2 regions of the Bacillus sp. SCT118 genome follow, and region 2 is predicted to be linked to the other one. Evidence: a T-box and tRNA genes for the amino acid it is inferred to sense, from the RefSeq annotation. Region 2 holds a T-box; the other holds one or more tRNA genes.

Region 1 (10,793 bases), 550 kb from region 2:
ATGTTTGAGGGCAGACGCGATATCCTGCCGCTGCAACCCTTTCATCGTGTATAAACCGAGGCGTGATGTCAGTTCTCGATTGGAGCTGAATGACCGTACGCCGATTACAGGATTATCAGGATTATTGTTAATGTCCACGACAGGGCTGAAATCTGTATTGATGCCTAAGGCAGAGAGCTCTTTCCCGATGATGCTGCCGGTCTGATACGCATTGATTCTGCTTCTGGCTGCGCCCAGCGCCATATTCCCTGGGAAATTAGTGCCTTCCCCTAACCTCGTTACAATGCCGCCTTCCTGATCAATACTCAGCATGAGCGGGATTTTTGGACTTGCCTTTTGGTAATCGTCTGTCAGTTGGACAGTTTGTTTTGTTGTTTTTACATTTTCTGCAAAAAGGATGATGCCTCCGAATTGATATTTCTTGACGAGGCTGGCGACTTCATCATTCATTTCTGTAAGGGCTTGCGGAGAGGACTCGCCTTCCTTTTGCCAGTTTCTAAAATCAGGCATCAGCATCTGGCCGAGTTTTTCGTCTAACGACATACGATTGACAATCTGATTGGCATCGATTGCACGTTTGGATGCAGAGGCTTCTGTCTGTCTGGCCCCGAAAAAGCATGAAATAAAGAGAACGGCTGAAAGGATAAGCGGAAAGACAGGTCTCATAGAAACTTCCTCCTATCGTCTAATCATTCATTCCATCGCTTCATAAATCGCGGTTATGACACTTCCATAACTGCCTGTTGCAAATTGATCACCCTCAAAGACGTTTGGATTTTCTTCCGGATCAATAACTGGTGTATGCTTTTTATTTGTTAACAATGCGATGCCTAAATTGTATGCTGGATCAATAATTGTAACTGTCCCTGTCCAGCCGGTATGCCCGTAAGCATTTTCACTGGCATGAGGGCCAAACATCCATTCCATGCTTTTACTTCCGTTCCGCCTCCAGCCAAGAGCGAATGTCGGATCTGTTGCTGAAGGTGCTGTAAACAGGTCGGCTGTTTTCTGATCAAATAAAGAAATATTTCGGTATGAACCTTTGTTTAACATGACTTGCAGCAGTATGGCCATATCATCTGCATTTGAGAACAATCCGGCATGCCCAGACACGCCATCCATTGAGTAAAACGCTTTTTCGTCATGCACTTCTCCTTGCAGCGAGTTTGTGCGGATGTTAGGGAATTGAATAACGCCGTCACGTGTATTGCCCATGCGTTCAGTAGCTGCGAACTGTTTCGGTTTAAAGCCCTTTTGCAGCGGATTGTACAAGGTATGCTTCAGCCTGAGCGGTTTGTAGAGCTCTTGCTCCGTGTAGACATCAAGCGGTTTGCCGGTGAGTTTTTCGACAATACATCCGAGTAGCATATATCCAATGTCACTGTATACGTGCTTTGTCCCAGTTTGATAATCGAGTGGAATTTTCGTCAAATATTCAATCGTTTTGTCCCGTTCCTGGGAATAGTACTTGCCGGCTTTTTCCGGCGTGTAAAAGTAAAAGCTTGATGGGAGCCCTGATTGGTGCTGGAGGACATCGATGACACGTATCTTGTCTTTTCCTTTTATGAGGTCACCCGGCTGATCCTTGAAACCCGGCAAATATGCAGAAACTTTTTCATAGACGTCAAGTTTTCCTTGGCTGACTAAGCGCTGCAATGCAAAATTTGTTGCGTACATTTTTGTATTTGAGGCTAAGTCAAACATCGTGCGGGTTTTCATTTTGGCCGGACGGCGCAGTAGTTCTGATCCTTCGTACTTTTTACTGTAGCCGTATGCTGCTTTTTTTATGATGCGTCCATCCTTCACCACCACAAGAACGGCGCCTGGAAATCCTGCTGCAATATCCCGTTCTATCATCTGATCTACCTTCCTTAGCTTCTTCGTCGAGAATTGTGCAGTTTCTGCATTTATGGTTTTCGGCTCAACCAAGTTGTCTGCTGTTTGTGCGAAGGTTTCATTTGGCGCGAATATCGATAGGGTTAAAATGGCACTGAATATGAACAGTGTCTTTGTTTTCACAGGCTAGCCCCTTTCTGTGCTTCTATCCCGTTTACTATCCCTAATACAGAAACAATTTAATCGAACTGTGAAGCCATTTCATCTTTATATCCGAATGCATAGGTTAATAAAAAGCCGGCCGCGTAGGAAATAAAGAGCCCAATGATATACAAAATGATTTGCGAAGGCAGGACTAGAAAGGAAAGCGGCAGTCCGGAGACACCAATCGCAATGGTGGCTACTTGAAAATAAGCTTGAAAGGCGCCGCCGATTCCAGCTCCTAAACATGCTGTTAAAAACGGACGGCCAAGCGGCAGCGTCACTCCGAAAATAAGCGGTTCACCAATGCCGAGCAGTCCCGATGGAAGCCCGCCGGCGATTGCTTTCCTCAGTGTTGTTTTTTTCGTCTTCACGAAGACGGCAAAGGCCGCGCCTACCTGTCCTGCACCTCCCATAGCCAAAATAGGGAGCAGAGGGTCATTGCCAATTGAATTGATTAGTTCCATGTGCACAGGCGTCAAGCCTTGATGCAGTCCGGTTACGACGAGAGGAAGGAAGGTTGCGCCCAGAATAAAGCCCGCAGCGATGCCGCCGATGTCCAGGATGGACAGTAGGCCGGATGTAATGGCATCAGAAATGAATCCGCCTAAAGGCATAAATACGACATACGTTACGATTCCGGTGATTAACAGTGAAACGGTGGGTGTGACAATGATATCGAGTGATTGAGGAATAAAACGGCGAATAAATTGTTCGGTGTAAGCAATGAATATGGCTGCGAAAAGGACGCCGATCAGACCTCCCCTGCCCGGGAGAAGCTCTTCTCCAAATAAACTGATTTTTGCGATCTCCGGATTGATAATCAAGATCCCGGCCAAAGCCCCAAGTGCGGGTGTCCCGCCAAATTCTTTCGAAGCGTTAATACCAACGAGAATGCCGAGATAAGTGAACAGCCCTGATCCGATGACTGTCAGGATAACCGCAATTTGTGAGTCTGCAGAGAGCCAGCCTGCTTGAATAATTGCTTTGGTAATCCCAGTAATTAAACCGGAAGCGACTAGAGCGGGAATAAGAGGGATAAAAATGCTGGCAATTTTACGTAAGAAAAGTTTAAAAGGAGTGGCGTTTTTTCGATTGATATCGGCTTTCTTTTTGGCCGCTGCTTCTTTGACATCGGCACTTTCTTCTGCTGCTGACACGAGCTTTGAGAAAGCAGCTGTAACATGATTGACGACTCCTGTGCCGAGGATAATTTGTAAGGTTTCAGCTTCAACGACCCCCAATACGCCGTCAAGCTTTCTTAAAGCCTGAGCATCCGCTTTGCTTTCATCGTAAGGCGTAATGCGCAGGCGTGTCATGCAATGCGTATATGAAGAAATATTGGATTTTCCTCCGCATAGCTCAAGGATTTTCTGTGCGAGATGATGGTAGTTATTTTCTTTGCTCATTAAAACCCCTCCCCTTCAAGATGCCTTATTTTATTCTCATAGATTGTATGGCTGCTCTCGTTTTATCGATATAACCGGTTGTCGTTTCATACTGCTCAGCCGCCATGCCTAAAAACAAAACATCAATTATAAAAAGCTGGGCGAGGCGGGAGGAAGTGGCTGCACTTCGAATCAAGGCTTCATTGGAATGGGCTGTATACAAAGGGACATCAGCCAGTGCGGAGACGGATGTCTGACTGAATTGTGTGAGGCTGATCGTTGTGATGCCTTTTTCCTTGGCCATGGCGAACAGTTCAATGATTTCCTGTGTCTCTCCTGAAAACGAAATGGCGAATACGATGTCGTCTTTATCTGCATTTGCGATTAAAGATGCCACAAGATGAGTGTCTGTAAACGCGGTTGCTTGTTTATGAATGCGAAGCCACTTTTGCTGGGCGTCCTTGGCGACAATGCCGGAAGCCCCGAGGCCGATAAAATGCACGGTATGAGCTTTGAGAAGCAGAGAAACCGCTCGTTCAAGCTCTTTGTAGTCCATCAGGTCTGAAGTATCCTGAATGGCTTGAATGGCATTGCCGGCCGTTTTTTCGGAAATGGAGGGCAGCGGCTCGTGGGGAACAATATCCCGGTAGCCCTGAAAAGTTGGCTTTGCCAGATCGCCCGCTACTCTCATTTTTAAATCTTGAAATCCTTTTAAACCGAGTGATTTGCAGAGCCTGATGACGGCAGCGTCACTTGAATTGGCTAAGGCGCTAATTTCGTTGACGGTGCTTTCGATTGCTTTGTGAGGATGGGCTAGGATATAATCTGCAAGTTTGCGCTCGGATGGAGGGAGCTTATGCTTCATTGATTGGATGATCGCTAAACCGCCTGTGGCCATTCTAGTTCTCTCCTTATCATGGATGGTAATGTTCGATTGCTTTGTCAATGAAACCGTTTGCTTCATCGAGTAATGTCTTTGCTTGTTTCTGATCTGTGCTTGTTTTGAGCATGACGATTGCTGTTTTGACGTGATGATCGGCTTGTTCCAGGGTGTGCCTGGCTGTGTCGTATGAAGCATTTGTAAGGCTTTGGATGATGCTGATGGCGCGTTCTTTTAGTTTTTTGTTGCTGACGTTGACGTCTACCATCAAGTTTTCGTAAACCTTGCCGATTTTGACCATTACAGCGGTAGATATCATGTTTAGAATCATTTTATGAGCGGTTGCGGCTTTCATACGTGTTGATCCTGTAATGGCCTCAGGTCCGACGACAACCTCAATGCTGTGATCCGCATCCTTGCTGATGGCGGAATTTTCATTGCAAGTAAGGGCGATGGTGTGTGCTCCGACTTTGCGGGCGTATCTTAGGGCGCCTGCGGCGTACGGTGTGCGGCCGCTTGCTGCGATGGCAATGACGGTGTCATTTGAAGTGAGCTGTATGTTTCTTAAATCTTCACCTCCTGCTTCCTCACTGTCTTCAATGCCCTCTGCTGCCTGTAAAAAGGCTTTGGGGCCTCCAGCCATGATTCCGATGACCTGATCAGGGCTTACGCTGTAGGTGGGAGGACATTCAACAGCATCCATGACGCCGAGTCTGCCGCTTGTGCCGGCGCCTGTATATATGAGCCGGCCTCCATTTTGAAACGATTCATATGCGCAGTCTACAGCTGTTTTGATGTCGGGGAGAACCTCCTGAACGGCTGCAGCGACTTTCATATCTTCGTTGTTGATCATTTTGAGGATGCCGAGAGTGTTTGCTTTGTGGATTTCAACTGTTTGACTATTGCGTGATTCCGTTGTAAGACGGTGAAGGTTTAATGGTTCTGACATGAGGATGCCCCCTGTTTTAAAATGATATATCTCAATGTTCAGTATATTCATTTCTGTTATGATATTTCAACTATGTTTTTAAATTTTTGAAATTTTATTTCACTCAAGACTATAAGAAATGATGAAGGATCAACTGTTCTCCAAGCGGCCCGATTCTTCGCCGTCCTTTATCAAGGAACCCGCTTTTCATATAAAGGTGTTTTGCGCGTATGTTCAGATGATTGACGGCCAAGATGATTTCGTCGCACCATGGAAAATATCCGCTCACAAAAGCGGGAAGCAAAATCATGGCTTTTTTCGCATAGCCTTTTCCGTGGTGCACAGCGTTTAAAGACAGGGAGCTGAGCAGTAAAGCAAATGGATTGTTAGAATAGGAAGCAAGCGTTTCTTTTGATGCATGTAAAATGAAAAAACCGACTGGAAGGTCGTCTTTTAAGATGACAACCGGGTATCGGTCCTGTATGCCCAGAGCCTGAGACAGCACCTCTTTCGGGAGGGAGGTAAAGCGTTTGTCATCATTAGTGAGCGTGAATGATTGAAGCTCGGGCAAGTGTTCAGGCTTATAGAAGGATAAAGAAATGTCTTGAGTCATGGGGTGGCCTCCTTACAATATGTCGTCAAGCTCGTTTTCCGAAATGACGCGGTAGCCCGCTTGTTTTAACAATGCGGCGGTTACTCCGTTGCCGGTGATTTTTTTGCCAGAGAATGTGCCGTTATAGATAAACCCGCTTCCGCAAGATGGACTGTTTTCTTTTAATATGACGGCAGAAGCGTTGATTTCTTTTGCGTAAGCCAATGTTTTCGCGGCGCCTTCCATATATAGTTCTGTGACGTCTTCTCCTGAAGCTGTCACGATTTTCGCTGTTCCATTGAGGACATCCTCGCCGGTGCCTCCTATGATTTCTGCGGGTTCGCGTGGGGTAGAGAAGTCGCCGAGAAGCTCAGGGCAAGCCATGACTGCTTTCTTTTCATCGACGAGTTTTCTGATTTTCTCCGACGCTGCGTGAGAGCCGTTATATCTGCATTCAATGCCTCCAAGGCAAGAACTGACTAGAATCATATTGGTTTCTCCTCTCTTGCTTTGCTTGTCTCTATCATAAAATAAATGGCTTTAGTTGGGAGGCTTTTTCAGTTAAAAAAGGAGTTAAAAAGTTTGAAAATAAAAAATTTAATTTTCCTCTTTACAAACAGGGGGTGACCTGTATATAATAACTTTTGTCAGCTCGACGAGAACACAACGGCCCGTTGGTCAAGCGGTTAAGACACCGCCCTTTCACGGCGGTAACACGGGTTCGAATCCCGTACGGGTCACCATTTGGAGGATTAGCTCAGCTGGGAGAGCATCTGCCTTACAAGCAGAGGGTCGGCGGTTCGAGCCCGTCATCCTCCACCATCTTGCCGGTGTAGCTCAATTGGTAGAGCAACTGACTTGTAATCAGTAGGTTGGGGGTTCAAGTCCTCTTGCCGGCACTGTTTTTTCAAAATTTTATGTGGAGGGGTAGCGAAGTGGCTAAACGCGGCGGACTGTAAATCCGCTCCCTCAGGGTTCGGCAGTTCGAATCTGCCCCCCTCCACCATTATTGGGCTATAGCCAAGCGGTAAGGCAACGGACTTTGACTCCGTCATGCGTTGGTTCGAATCCAGCTAGCCCAGTCACAGACACCTTTGATCAAAAGGTGTCTTTTTTCTTTTGGAAAAATCATTCCAACTTCTAACTGTTCAGTCTGTATAATAATTTTAAAAATATGTTAAGGTAGTTTATTCACGAATTACCATCTACACCCTGCCAAAAATTTGATAAACTTATTTTATAAAAAAATTGAAACCTTTTGAAACGAAGCTCGTATACATACAGACCGGTGAAGGCAGAGGTTAGATAAATATGGAAATGATGATTAAAAAAAGAATTAAACAAGTCAAAAAAGGCGACCAGGATGCATTTGCGGACATCGTAGATATTTACAAAGATAAAATTTATCAGCTTTGCTACCGTATGCTTGGCAATGTGCATGAGGCGGAGGATATTGCACAGGAAGCTTTCATCAGAGCGTACGTTAATATCGACAGTTTTGATATTAACCGGAAATTTTCAACTTGGCTTTATCGAATCGCGACCAATTTGACCATTGACCGCATTCGCAAAAAGAAGCCGGATTATTACCTCGATGCAGAGGTGGCTGGTACGGAAGGCTTGACCATGTATTCTCAAATCGCCGCAGATGGTGTTTTGCCTGAAGATGCAGTTGTGTCGCTGGAGCTCTCAAACACGATACAGCAGAAAATTTTAAAGCTTCCTGACAAATACAGAACAGTCATCGTATTAAAGTATATTGACGAACTCTCATTAATTGAAATCGGGGAGATTCTAAACATTCCTGTGGGGACTGTGAAAACGCGGATTCACAGAGGCAGAGAGGCTCTTAGAAAACAATTAAGGGATCTTTAAGTGGGGTGATGAAATGAGCTGTCCTGAACAAATTGTGCAGCTTATGCATATGCATCTTGATGGAGATATCCTTCCAAAAGATGAACACGTATTAAATGAACATCTGGAGACATGCGAGAAATGCAGAAAGCATTTTTACGAGATGGAGAAATCCATAGCGCTCGTACGGAGCACATCGCATGTCGAAGCCCCCGCGGATTTTACCGCTAATGTCATGGCAAAATTGCCTAAGGAGAAGAAAAGAGCTTCTGTAAAAAGATGGTTCAGAACCCATCCCGTTATCGCAGCTGCTGCGGTATTCATCATTTTGATGGGCGGAGGTTTTTTTAACAGCTGGCATAATGACCACAATTTCAGCGTATCCAAGCAGCCGAATCTTGTGGTTCATAACCATACTGTGACCGTGCCAGAAGGTGAGACGGTCAAAGGTGATGTCACTGTCAAAAACGGCAAGCTGATTATTAAAGGCAAAATAGACGGGGATGTAACCGTCGTAAACGGCGAAAAGTATATGGCCTCTGCTGGACAAGTCACCGGTCAGATTGAAGAAATCAATCAATTATTCGACTGGACATGGTACAAGATGAAGTCTGCGGGGAAAAGTGTACTCGATGCATTCAGTCCGAACGGAGAAGAGTAAAGCGCGTTAGCCGCTTTGCTCTTTTTTTGCGGGCTGAGAGGGCTGGCACATTTCACTTGCTAAATCGAAATGTGGTATAATGGGCTCGCTATGTAAAGTACATATGCGTAACACGTAAAACACAAAATACGAAATGACTGAAATCTTGGAGGACGAGGAAATGGCTTTTGAGGATATCCCTTTTTTGCAGTACCTCGGCAATGCCGTTGATATTCTCCTTGTTTGGTATGTGATATATAAATTGATTATGGTGATACGCGGCACGAAAGCGGTTCAGCTGTTAAAAGGAATTGTAGTCATCGTGCTTGTTCGTATGGCCAGCCAATATTTGGGCCTCAGCACACTTCAATGGCTGATGGACCAAGCGATAACATGGGGATTTTTAGCAATTATTATTATTTTTCAGCCTGAGCTGAGAAGAGCGCTTGAACAGCTAGGCCGCGGCCGCTTTTTTTCGAGGAGCGGCACGCCTGTTGAAGAAGCGCAGCAGAAAACGATTGAGGCCATTACAAAAGCGATCAATTATATGGCGAAACGCCGTATAGGCGCCCTGCTGACCATTGAGCGGGATACTGGAATGGGGGATTATATTGAAACCGGCATACCACTGAATGCCAAAGTCAGCTCTGAGCTGCTGATCAATATTTTTATCCCAAACACCCCGCTTCACGACGGTGCGGTGATTATGAAAAATAATGAAATTGCCGCGGCCGCCTGTTATCTGCCGCTTTCTGAGAGCCCGTTTATTTCAAAAGAACTGGGCACGCGGCACAGAGCAGCTGTCGGTATCAGTGAAGTAACAGACAGTTTGACGATTATTGTGTCTGAAGAGACCGGCGGCGTCAGTGTGGCAAAGAACGGCGACCTTCACAGAGAGCTTACAGAAGAAGCGCTGAAAGAAATGCTTGAAGCCGAGTTTAAGAAAAACACCAGAGACACTTCTTCTAACCGCTGGTATTGGAGGGGCAAGAAAAATGGATAAATTCTTAAACAACCGCTGGGCTGTGAAAATCATTGCTCTGCTTTTCGCGCTCTTGCTTTATGTGGCGGTTAACAGCAACCAAGCACCGACTCCGAAAAAACCGGGTGAATCTTTCTTTCCGACATCAACAACTGATGAAGCAACTCTGACTGATATTCCGGTTAAAGCGTATTATGATGATGAAAATTACGTCGTGACGGGTGTTCCGCAAACGGTTAATGTCACGATAAAAGGCTCGACAAGCGCCGTGAAAAAGGCTCGGCAGACCAAAAACTTTGAAATATATGCCGATATGGAACATTTGAAAACCGGCACACATAAGGTTGAGCTTAAGGCCAAAAACGTGTCGGATGGGCTGACAATCTCAATTAATCCGTCTGTTACGACAGTGACCATTCAGGAACGGACGACCAAAAGTTTTCCCGTAGAAGTGGAGTACTACAACAAAAGCAAGATGAAAAAAGGCTATTCTCCGGAGCAGCCGATTGTCAGTCCGAAAAATGTGCAGATTACCGGATCGAAAAATGTCATCGATAATATTTCTCTTGTAAAAGCTTCAGTGAATTTGGAAAACGCAGATGAAACGATTGAAAAGGAAGCGAAAGTGACTGTCTATGATAAAGACGGAAACGCGCTTCCTGTCGACGTGGAGCCCTCGGTCATCAAGATTACCGTTCCGGTGACAAGCCCGAGTAAAAAAGTGCCCTTTAAAATTGAACGGACAGGAAGCCTTCCTGACGGTGTCAGCATAGCGAATATTGAATCCAGCCCCAGTGAGGTAACGGTTTACGGCTCACAGGATGTGTTGGATTCTCTTGAATTTATTGACGGCGTCAGCTTAGATTTAAGTAAAATTAACAAGGATTCCGATATCGAGGCAGATATTCCGCTTCCTGACGGTGTCAAAAAAATCTCGCCGTCAAAGGTGACTTTGCATATAGAAGTCGATAGTGAAGCGGATCAGAAGTTCGAGAATGTCCCTATCAAGACTGTAGGGCTGAGCAGCTCACAAAACATTGAATTTCTTGATCCTGAATCACAAGCGATAGACGTAACGGCTAAAGGCTCTCCCGCGAATATAAAAAAACTGAAAAAATCAGATATTGAATTGTATGTGAATGTTTCAGATTTAGAGGACGGGGAGCATAGCGTGAAGCTTGAAGTGAACGGGCCACAGAATGTAACCTGGTCCTTGGGGCGGAAAAACGCCAAAATCAAGCTGACGTCTAAGAAAAGCAATACATCAACGAATGATAACAGCAGCAATACATCAGGGAATCAGGATGACACAGATAAACAAACAAATGATCAAAAGAACAATCAGCAAGAAGATACAAAGAACACTGATAAAAACAGCAACGATCAAAACCAAGACGAAAATAAAGAGCAAAACCAAGATCAGGATGAGGATGAATCCACTGCGAATTCACAATCCTCATCGGAATAAAAAAGGAGCGATTATAAAATGGGC
Region 2 (10,793 bases):
AAAAAGAAAAACGATAAAATGACATCAGCATCCATATTAAAGGGGAGAGGCAGATGAAGGGGAATATTTACAGCCTTTTTGTATTGATTGCGGCTTTTTTCTGGGGGACCACGGGAACCGTTCAGGCGTTGGCTCCAGAAAGCGCCACACCGCTGGCATTTGGAGCGTTCAGGTTATTAATAGGAGGAAGCGCCATGCTGCTTGCGGTTTGGATCAGCCGGGAGCTTCACGTGAAAAATTGGTCATGGCCGCTCGTATTTTTAGCCGCTGTTTGTATGGCGTGTTACCAGCCGCTGTTTTTCACAGCTGTTAAAGAAACGGGAATTGCGGTGGGAACTGTGATTGCCATCGGCAGTGCGCCTATCATTGCCGGGACCCTCGAGTGGGCCGTATTGAAGAAACGCCCGCGAAACTCCTGGTGGATTGCGACTGTGCTGGCTTTAGCGGGTTGCTGGCTTCTGTTTTCCGACAGTTCCAATGTTCGGATTGATGTGGCTGGTGTTCTTATGGCGCTTGGAGCTGGTGCTTCTTTTGCGGGCTATACGCTCATCAGTAAAGCGATGATGATAACCCAGCCTCCGCGAGCGACCTCCGCTGTTGTCTTTATGATCAGCGCCATCTTGCTGACGCCGCTACTATGGCAGTCAGATATCTCGTGGATATTGACCCCTAGAGGACTGGGAACAAGCCTTTACATCGGGTTAATTGCAACATGCTCCGCATACTTTTTGTTTGCGAAAGGGCTTACAGGGGTTCCGGCTTCGGCGGCGGTCACGCTGTCTTTAGCTGAACCGCTGACGGCTTCATTGCTTGGCGTGTTTTTCATAGGGGAAATGCTTTCGCCTTCCTCGTGGCTGGGCATTGCGCTTATGATGCTGGGTCTTTTGGTCATTTCTGCTGCGCCTCGGAAACAAAAAACGGCCGAGGCAGCTCACATGTCTTAATAGATTCACATAAGCTTGGCCTCATTTTACAAGAATAGCTGATCCGGCTGCAAAATGAGGGAATTCTCTTTTCTCAATAGAAAAGGGAATTTTGCACATGGCGAAAATCCCAAAACAGCTGCCCGTTTTGGGATTTTTCTATGTCATTCCGCTAATTTTTCTAAATTGCCGTTCCGGTCCATTTTGAAGGACGGAGAGGCATGTTCATCTTCTTCAAATAAAACTAGCTTTCTGGCTCTGTTCATAATTTTCACCAAGGTTTCATAATCTTCTTGGATCGTTTTTTGGTCTTTTTCAAGCTTTTGAACTTCTGCCTCAAGCTGCTCTGTTTTGTTTTGCAATTCCTGATTTTCTTTCTTTAAACGCTCGTTTTCCATTTTTAATGCTGATGATTGCTCGTTATTGCCTTCGTAATTCTGAAGGAAGCGGATCACATCATTCATCGTCATCTCAGGCGCAGCTGCAGGCGTTTGAGGAGACAATAAGTGTGATAGACTAGCTAACTCTTCCTTAAAGCTCTCATCAACAAAAGGCATATGTTCGCCAGACATTAAAGGTTGCTCATTTTCGACAGATGGTGTTTCCGTTTTAACCGGCTCTTCTGCAGCGGTTTCTTGAGTGATTTCAGGATCAACGGCAGGAGGCTGATATAATAATCTTTTTTTCGCAGGCTGCCCGTTTCCGAGCGCTCTCATCCGCTGCTTTCGTTGTTTCTTCGCAAGCTGAAGCGCTTTTTCATATTGATGGCGGACCACTGCGTTCCATCTGAATCCGCAGGCTGCGGATGTCCGGTTTAATTTATCGCCGACTTCTTCAAAGGCGTTCAGCTGAGTGCTGCCCTCCCTCACATGCCGAAGCACTGTTTCGGCTAAAAGCAGATCGTTTTCCTCTGACCAAGCGTCTTGTCGCTGTTTTGTCATTTATCTCAACTCCCATTTTTCTTTTCATGGTATTAGAATGTCCAGGTTGGAAAATATTTATACAAATTGGCTGAAAGAATAGGAGATACGAAGGATGGAGCGGCTTGCAGGAACAGTCGAATCCTTGTAAAATGAAGAGTGATGTGATTTTTTTTTAAAACGATTTTAGGTTATTCACATAGATGAACATAGAAATGAAGGGAAGCGTACGTCATGGCTAATGAATTTCGAGTGTGTGATGATTGCCAAGCCACTAATATCAAAACATTGCTGCCGCGTTTGAAAGAAGTGGACCCGGACGCAAAGGTTGAGGTAGGATGCCAATCTTATTGCGGGCCCGGACGGAAAAAATCATTTGCTTTTGTGAACAATCGCCCGCTGTCAGCTCCGACAGAGGATGAGCTGATTGACAAAGTAAAAAAGAAAATAAAAAAGTAAACATATTTTTTCTTAGCCTCGGCCCTCAGGTCAGGCTTTTTTGCTTCACAAGATGTGTTTTTCATGAAGATGGAACAAATCGCCGGGCAAATTCAAGGATGTTTTCAAAGAATAGAGTCGATATAATAGAAACACGGCTAAAAAAAAGAGGGAATGACGATGGCGTATCCAAATGGAAAATTATCAGAAGAAAAAGTGTTTAAAGATCCGGTGCACCGCTATGTTCATGTTCGGGACAAGCTGATATGGGATTTAATCGGAACCCGTGAATTTCAGCGTCTCCGCAGAATTAAGCAGCTCGGCACGACCTATTTGACGTTCCATGGGGCTGAGCACAGCCGGTTCAACCATTCTCTCGGTGTCTATGAAATTGTCAGAAGAATGGTTGATGACGTCTTTAAAGGCCGCCCTGAATGGGATGACAGTGAGCGCGAACTCTGTTTGGCCGCGGCGCTGCTTCATGACCTCGGGCACGGGCCGTTCTCGCATTCATTTGAAAAGGTCTTTCACCTTGACCACGAGGATTTTACAAGAGATATCATTTTGGGAGACACGGAGGTTAATCAGGTGCTCAGAAAGGTGAGCCCGGGTTTCCCTCAGGATGTTGCAGAAGTCATTGCCAAAACATATAAAAACAAGCAAGTGGTCAGCCTGATTTCGAGTCAGATTGACGCAGACCGCATGGATTACCTCCAGCGCGACGCATATTATACGGGCGTCAGCTACGGCCATTTTGATATGGAGCGGATTCTTCGGGTGATGCGGCCGCGCGAGGATCAGATCGTCATTAAAGAAAGCGGAATGCACGCTGTCGAAGACTATATCATGAGCCGTTACCAAATGTACTGGCAGGTCTACTTCCATCCTGTGACTAGAAGTGCAGAGGTTATTTTAACGAAGATTCTTCACAGGGCGAAGCAGCTGCACGATGAAGGCTATGTCTTCACTCACGCTCCGGTTCATTTCTATTCTATTTTTGAAGGGAAATTGACACTGGAGGATTATGTAAAGCTGGATGAATCTATTATTTTGTATTACTTCCAGGCCTGGGAGGAGGAAGAAGACGCGATTTTATCCGACTTGTGCCGCAGATTCATTAACCGCCAGCTGTTCCAATACGTTGAATTCAATCCGAATGAAGAAATGTCGGCTTATTTTGAGCTGACCTCATTGTTCAAAGAGGCGGGAATCGATCCGAGCTATTATTTGGTCGTTGATTCTTCATCAGATCTGCCATACGATTTTTACCGACCGGGAGAGGAAGAGGAGCGTCTGCCGATCCATCTCTTGACGCAAAACGGCCAAATTAAAGAGCTGTCCAGGCAGTCGGCTATTGTGGAATCCATCTCAGGTAAACGGCGGACGGACCACAAGCTTTACTATCCAAAGGACTTGATTTGTGACGGCTCTAAACATCCGGAAGCGAAAATGAAAATCCGGCAGCTGCTGGGACTGACATAGAAATTGGAAAGAAGGAAAAAGGAGATGTCGGGAATTTGTTGAAAGAACATGCAAAACTGATGAAGGTGTTCTCGGATTCTGGAGAAATCATCGGGCGAAAGAAGCTGCAGAAAATGATTTATATCGCCAAGAAAATGCAGTTTCCTTTCTATGAGAAATATGATTTTCACTTTTACGGACCATATTCAGAGGAACTGACGCTCCAGATTGAAGAGCTGTGCAACCTTGGATTTCTGCATGAGGTGAAGGAAAAAAAGGGCGGCTACTTTCAATACCGGTATTCGCTGACTGAGACAGGCTCCGCATTTTTAGACCATGCTGATCTGGACATGCCGGATATGAAAGGCTATATTGACAGTGTAAACAGCCGTTCATCACGGTTTTTAGAGCTTGTTTCCACGATCCTTTACTTTGACGGGCTTGAGGATGAGGAAAAGAAAGAAAAAGTCTTTACCATCAAAAGCAAGCAAAAATATACAAATGAAGAATATGACGAAGCGCTTCAATACATAGAGGAACTGAAGCAGATTTGTTAACCATACCAAGCAAAAGAAATGATCCGTTTCTTTTGCTTTTTTTATTGACAAAAGCTGCTAAGAGATTCATTATGGATAATAGTTATCCATAATGAATCAGGAGTGAATAGGATGAAAATGAAATCAGGAATGGAGCAGGCGGTTTCTGTGCTGCTGTTACTGTCACGGCTGCCGGTACAGGCTTCTTTGACGTCAGAGGCTATAAGCCAGCGATTGCGTGTGTCTCCGTCTTACTTGAAGAAGCTGATGAGAACATTAGTTCAAGCCGGTTTGGCAGAATCCTTACCAGGGACGAAGGGCGGTTTTACCCTGACGAAGCCTTTGGCGGACATTACGCTTTATGATGTTTATCAAGCGGTTGAAGGCAGAGGTTCGATGTATCAGGGGAAAGGCCTGCTGCAATCTGTATTTGAGGGAGAAAGTCACTGTGTGCTGGAGACAGTCATGGGGGAAATCGAGGATAAATGGGCCAATCTCATGAGAGAAGAATCCTTGCAGCATGTCATGGACAGAGTCGGGGAATTGTATGATCTTGAAAAAATAGATGATTGGGTAATCAAGCAAGTGAAAGGGCAATTGTAATGAAAAATAGCGGATCTTTACACAAAACAGATTCATCTACAGGAATATCTGTACTGATCGTGCTCGCACTTGGTTTCCTCATGGCAACTCTTGATGTGACCGTTGTGAATGTGGCGATGGCGGATATGAAAAACACTCTTTCAATGTCACTTTCAGGTGTAACATGGGTTGTGGACGGGTACATTCTTACTTTTGCGTCGCTTCTGCTGGCGGGCGGAGCCTTGGCTGACCGTTTCGGCTCGAAGACGATCTATATCTTAGGTCTAGCCGTTTTTGTTCTGGCCTCCTGTGTATGCGCTGCATCTATAAATGGGCAGATGCTGATTGCCGGACGTCTCATACAGGGAATTGGAGCAGCTTTGTTTATGCCAAGCTCACTCAGCCTTTTGGCTGCCTCTTATCCTGATGAGCGGGTGCGGGCGAGAATGTTTGGGCTGTGGGCCGCGCTTGTTTCCGCCGCTTCAGGCCTTGGGCCCTTTATCGGGGGAGTGCTGGTACAGTTGGCGGGCTGGCAGAGTATTTTTCTGATCAATGTGCCAATAGGGGCTGCTGCGCTCATTTCAGCTTACCGAATCCTCAGCCGCGTTCCGGGAAAAAGCAGCCGCGTGAACATCGTTGGGCATCTGCTTGGCATGATGGCTCTCGGGTTTCTTTCCTATGCTTTGATACAGGGGCCTTCAGTGGGCTGGCGCTCGCCAGTGATTCTTGTAGCATTTACTGCAGCGATTTTGGCATTTGTGCTGTTTTTGCTGCGGGAAATTTCTGCAAAAGCACCCATCCTGCCGGCGTCCTTATACAAAAGCGGCCGCTTCTCAGCTGCCCAATTTATCGGGTTTTTGCTGAATTTCGCCCTTTTTGGCGGCATGTTTATGCTCAGCCTTTTTTTGCAGGAAGCAGGAGGCGCAAGTTCCTTTATGGCTGGAGTGGAGCTGCTGCCGATGATGGCGGTCTTCGTGATCGGCAATCTGCTGTTTGCCCGTCTGGCGAATCGGTTTGAAGCCGGGCAGCTTATGTTTGTATCAATGGCGGTCAGCTGTATCATTGCATTGCTGTTGTTTGTGCTGATTTCTCCGGATTTTCCTTATTGGCAGCTGGCGGTATTGATGTCTGTTATGAACCTCTGTACCGGTATTACAGTTCCTGCCATGACAACTGTGATCATGCAGGCTGCCGGGCAAAGACATGCGAATATCGCCGGTGCGGCGTTAAATACAAACCGGCAAATCGGAGCCTTGGTCGGCGTAGCGATAACCGGGGTGATTATTCATCTGTCCGCCACTTGGTATGCCGGTGCCGGGTTTACGTTTTTGATGATGGGAGCGGCATACAGCCTCGCTGCATTGCTTGTATGGCTGTTTCTGGTTGCCCATAACGGAACTGTTGCGTCAGAAAAAAATGTAAATCACTGATTGCGCTTTGTGGGAATATATAGTAAGATATAAAAAATTATTGAAACAACAGGCACTGATAAGGACACGAGATGCTTTTTACGGTTTCCAGAGAGGGAAGGACAGCTGAGATCTTCCTAACGCAGGGAAAGCAGCTTACCGCCTTTGAGCCGTATCGGGGAAAACAAGTATCTGATACCGTCATGCTGCGTTACAGCATCTTCAAGCCGATCACCATGTGTAATTGATCGGGAATTTGGGTGGAACCACGGATGATCAACACATTCGTCCCTTTTAGAGGGATGGGTGTGTTTTTTTATATGAACTACATAAATGCGTTGAAAAGGACACGAATGATAGTTACGGTTTTCAGAGAGGGAAGGAAAGGTGAGAGCTTCCCAGCTTAGGAATATCATTTACCGCCTTGGAGCAGCATTGGGGAACTGAAGTATCCAATGCCGTCTATGCTGCGTTACAGCACCGAGCCGACAATATAGTATTTGTCGGGAACTTGGGTGGAACCACGGGTTAATCACACACTCGTCCCTATCTGTGGGACGGGTGTGTTTTTTTATGAATTGAATACATGCGATGAAAAGGACACGAATGATAGTTACGGTTTTCAGAGAGGGAAGGAAAGGTGAGAGCTTCCCAGCTTAGGAATATCATTTACCGCCTTGGAGCAGCATTGGGGAACTGAAGTATCCAATGCCGTCTATGCTGCGTTACAGCACCGAGCCGACAACATAGTATTTGTCGGGAACTTGGGTGGAACCACGGGTTAATCACACACTCGTCCCTATCTGCGGGACGGGTGTGTTTTTTTATATACAACAATGAATAAGGAGTGTTCTAAAATGAGTAAACATGTACACATTCAGCTTCCGGACGGACAGATCCAGGAATATCCGAAAGGCATCACAATCAAAGAAGCGGCTGGTTCTATCAGTTCCAGTCTGCAAAAGAAAGCGGCCGCAGGTCAGGTCAACGGCAAGCTTGTTGATCTCAGTTTCAAGCTGGAGGAAGATGCTGAGCTTTCGATTGTCACACTCGATTCACAAGAAGGCTTGCAGGTGCTTCGCCACACAACAGCGCACGTGCTGGCCCAAGCAGTAAAACGGCTGTACGGCGAAGTGTCATTGGGGGTAGGGCCTGTGATTTTAGACGGCTTCTACTATGACATGAAGCTGGGGAAAAGCTTGGCATCAGGAGACTTAGAGGCCATCGAAAAAGAAATGAAAAACATAATAAATGAAAACCTTGAAATCAAACGTATGGAGGTTTCTTACGAAGAGGCTGAAGAGCTGTTTGCACAAAAAGACGAGCGGCTCAAGCTTGAGATTTTAAAGGATATTCCGCGTGGGGAGGATATCACACTGTACCAGCAAGGGGAATTCGTTGACCTGTGCCGCGGGCCGCACCTCCCTTCTACAGGAATGATCAAGGCGTTCAAACTGACAAGAGTATCAGGCGCTTATTGGCGCGGAGACAGCAAAAATGAAGTCCTGCAGCGGGTGTACGGGGTTGCGTTTCAAAAGAAAAAAGATTTGGATGCGCACCTGCATATGCTGGAAGAAGCGGCAAAACGAGACCATCGCAAGCTCGGCAAACAGTTAGGGCTGTTTATGTTTTCTGAAGAAGCGCCGGGGATGCCGTTTTATTTGCCGAAAGGGCAGATTGTCCGCAATGAGCTGGAGCGCTTCTCGCGTGAGCTGCAAACAAATGCCGGCTACGATGAGGTGCGTACGCCGTTTATGATGAATCAGCGGTTATGGGAGCAGTCAGGCCATTGGGACCATTATCGCGACAATATGTACTTTTCAGAAGTGGATGATACAAGGTTCGCAATGAAGCCGATGAATTGTCCCGGCCATATGCTCATTTTTAAAAACAGCCTGTATTCTTATCGGGATCTGCCGATTCGCATGGCGGAATTCGGACAGGTGCACCGCCATGAATACAGCGGCGCTTTAAACGGAATGCTTCGCGTTCGGACGTTCTGTCAGGATGACGCCCATATTTTCGTTCGGGAGGATCAGATTGAGAGTGAGATCAAAGAAGCGATTCGGCTGATTGATGAGGTATATCGGACATTTGGTTTCGAGTATTCAGTTGAGCTTTCGACTCGCCCGGAGGATTCATTAGGCGATGACAGCCTTTGGGAAGCGTCGGAATGTGCCTTAGCACGCGTCCTTGAGGAGCTTGGCCTCTCTTATGAGATCAATGAAGGTGATGGGGCGTTTTACGGGCCGAAAATTGATTTCCACATAAAAGATGCCCTGAAACGGAGCCACCAATGCGCGACAATTCAGCTTGATTTTCAAATGCCGGAAAAATTTGATTTAACATATATCAACGAACTCAATGAGAAGGTTCGTCCCGTTGTCATCCACAGAGCGGTTTTCGGCTCAATCGACCGTTTCTTCGGCATTTTGATCGAGCATTACGGCGGGGCTTTTCCAGTCTGGCTCGCACCGCTCCAGGTTCAAATCATACCGGTTTCGCACGTTCACTTAGACTATTGCAGAAAAGTGCAGGCGGAGCTGAAGCAGGTGGGGATAAGAGCCGGCATTGATGAGCGCAATGAGAAGCTGGGCTATAAAATCAGAGAATCGCAGGTGCAGAAAATCCCGTACGTGCTGGTGCTTGGAGATCATGAGGAGCAGGAGGATGCGGTAAACGTCCGCCGATTCGGACATCAGCAGAATGAACATGTTCCTTTTCAGACATTCAAAGATAAGCTTGTGAAACAGGTGGAAAATCGAGGCATGTAGGATAAAAGCTGTGAATTCACATTTTGCTTTTTTGACTTTCCCTATTCGGAATCAGTAAAATAATAAGTAAATCATATCGTTCGTATGTTATGAATGCATCTCGAAATGGGGAAATTGACATGGACCATGACAAACTGGAAGCAAATTTGCTGGATCACGCACTTACAAAATATTTGAAAAGCACGAAGCAATTAGATGAAGCCACCGTTCCGAAACACGTGAATAATGTAAGAGGGTTTATTCTGCGGATCATATACAGACATGGGAGCTGCACCATAAAGGATATTTTGAAGGAGGTCACACTGTCTCCCTCTGCCACGACCACAGCTCTGAATCATTTAGAGCAGGAAGGGTTTATTGAGAGATCCAGAAATAACAATGACCGCCGCACTGTATGGATTACGCTTTCTGAATCGGGCCGGGGAGCGGCTGAACAAATGATCGAAAACCGCCAGCAGCTGATTGACGGCATGTTTGAACGTTTAACAGCCGAAGAGAAAGAGACGTTCTTGGCGATTATTGCGAAGCTGGCTCAATAGGGATAATAAAAGCCGGTGCGCGAAGCGCCGGCTTTATAGAGATTATTCCATATCGCTCAGGCGTTTGCCTGCGACGGCATAATGGTCTTTTCTCATTTCTTCTATAAAGACAACAATTTTTTCTTCAGAAGCACCGGTTGTTTCCTTTACGGCTTCTGTTACTTTCTCGACAAGATTGCGTTTTTGCTCGTCTGTACGGCCTTCGAGCATTTTGACAGTTACGTATGGCATGGGTGCTGAATCCTCCTTTATCTCGTTTCCTCTCTTTAGAAAAAGAGGCTTCTTATAGTATACTGAATAAAGTAAATTCTTGCATTTTGAGAAAGAGGGATATCTCACTTGGACCGTTTCTTATATTATCCGTTATCTTTAATGCCATACCTCGTCATCACGCTAATTGTGTCGTTTACGATGCACGAGCTTGCCCACGCTTATGTCGCATACAAATTCGGTGACGATACGGCGAAAAAACAAGGAAGACTGACGCTGAATCCCATTAAACACCTTGATCCGTTCGGAACCATTTTGATTTTGGTGGCCGGCTTCGGGTGGGCGCGCCCCATTCCCGTGAATCGCCGCTTCTTTAAGAAACCCCGGCTTGCCGGTGTGCTCGTATCTATAGCCGGGCCCGTCAGTAACCTGATTCTTGCGTTTATTGGTTTCTTTTTGTTAGTGTTGATGCATGCGTACGGAATGGAAATGCTTGCGGCGTTCAGCACGGGGCTGGATCAGTTTTTTTCTATTTGGATACAGCTGAATCTTGTCTTGTTTTTATTTAATCTGCTGCCGCTTCCTCCGCTCGATGGCTATCGAATTATAGAAGATCTCGTTCCGCCGGGCGTGCGTGCCAAAATGACGCAGGCGGAGAGCTACGGCTTTATCGTATTTTTGGTGCTGTTTGTGACACCGCTCGGATCTTACGTGCTGTGGCCGATGCTCAATGCAGGAAGAGATTCGATTTTAAAGCTGTTTTCAGCGATATTTCAACCGCTTTTGTAGGAGGTAGAACTTCATGGAAGAAAAAAAGAAAAAATCAATCGGGTTTAATATTATCAAAAGTGATCCGACAGACGGACACGGTGGTTTTGGCGTAGGGGCACTCAGCCTTGATAACATTTCTCCCGTATTCGTTGATGTAGAGGAAAAAGAAGCGTTCGTAGACATCGGCGCCATGCATGCCCGCAGCACCGTTGAAAAAGGAATTAAATTTC

The links. A T-box is a leader RNA that pairs with one kind of tRNA and senses whether it is charged. The one in region 2 lies ahead of thrS (threonine--tRNA ligase), so its partner is inferred to be a tRNA-Thr.
Region 1: it encodes a tRNA-Thr, which carries the amino acid that the T-box ahead of thrS (threonine--tRNA ligase) is inferred to sense. The anticodon was not compared.

The regions. Positions count from the first base shown of each region.
Region 1 is NZ_CP191225.1:3,836,139-3,846,931, reverse strand. It holds gene nagZ (beta-N-acetylhexosaminidase) at 1-666, opposite strand, end outside; gene amiE (N-acetylmuramoyl-L-alanine amidase) at 694-2,019, opposite strand; gene ACQVGT_RS19670 (PTS transporter subunit EIIC) at 2,076-3,446, opposite strand; gene ACQVGT_RS19665 (MurR/RpiR family transcriptional regulator) at 3,472-4,323, opposite strand; gene murQ (N-acetylmuramic acid 6-phosphate etherase) at 4,340-5,254, opposite strand; gene ACQVGT_RS19655 (GNAT family N-acetyltransferase) at 5,364-5,846, opposite strand; gene ACQVGT_RS19650 (2-thiouracil desulfurase family protein) at 5,859-6,314, opposite strand; tRNA gene ACQVGT_RS19645 (tRNA-Glu) at 6,494-6,568, shown strand; tRNA gene ACQVGT_RS19640 (tRNA-Val) at 6,572-6,647, shown strand; tRNA gene ACQVGT_RS19635 (tRNA-Thr) at 6,652-6,724, shown strand; tRNA gene ACQVGT_RS19630 (tRNA-Tyr) at 6,747-6,831, shown strand; tRNA gene ACQVGT_RS19625 (tRNA-Gln) at 6,836-6,907, shown strand; gene sigW (RNA polymerase sigma factor SigW) at 7,137-7,700, shown strand; gene rsiW (anti-sigma-W factor RsiW) at 7,714-8,340, shown strand; gene cdaA (diadenylate cyclase CdaA) at 8,501-9,322, shown strand; gene cdaR (CdaA regulatory protein CdaR) at 9,315-10,769, shown strand; gene glmM (phosphoglucosamine mutase) at 10,788-10,793, shown strand, end outside.
Region 2 is NZ_CP191225.1:358,459-369,251, forward strand. It holds gene ACQVGT_RS01805 (carboxylate/amino acid/amine transporter) at 54-944, shown strand; gene rsfA (prespore-specific transcription regulator RsfA) at 1,088-1,864, opposite strand; gene ACQVGT_RS01815 (YuzB family protein) at 2,078-2,302, shown strand; gene ACQVGT_RS01820 (HD domain-containing protein) at 2,462-3,763, shown strand; gene ACQVGT_RS01825 (YwgA family protein) at 3,799-4,299, shown strand; gene ACQVGT_RS01830 (Rrf2 family transcriptional regulator) at 4,411-4,881, shown strand; gene ACQVGT_RS01835 (MFS transporter) at 4,881-6,290, shown strand; T-box leader at 6,337-6,565, shown strand; T-box leader at 6,599-6,820, shown strand; T-box leader at 6,852-7,073, shown strand; gene thrS (threonine--tRNA ligase) at 7,127-9,043, shown strand; gene ACQVGT_RS01845 (MarR family transcriptional regulator) at 9,163-9,582, shown strand; gene thmT (2-hydroxymuconate tautomerase) at 9,625-9,813, opposite strand; gene ACQVGT_RS01855 (site-2 protease family protein) at 9,922-10,581, shown strand; gene ACQVGT_RS01860 (YwhD family protein) at 10,595-10,793, shown strand, end outside.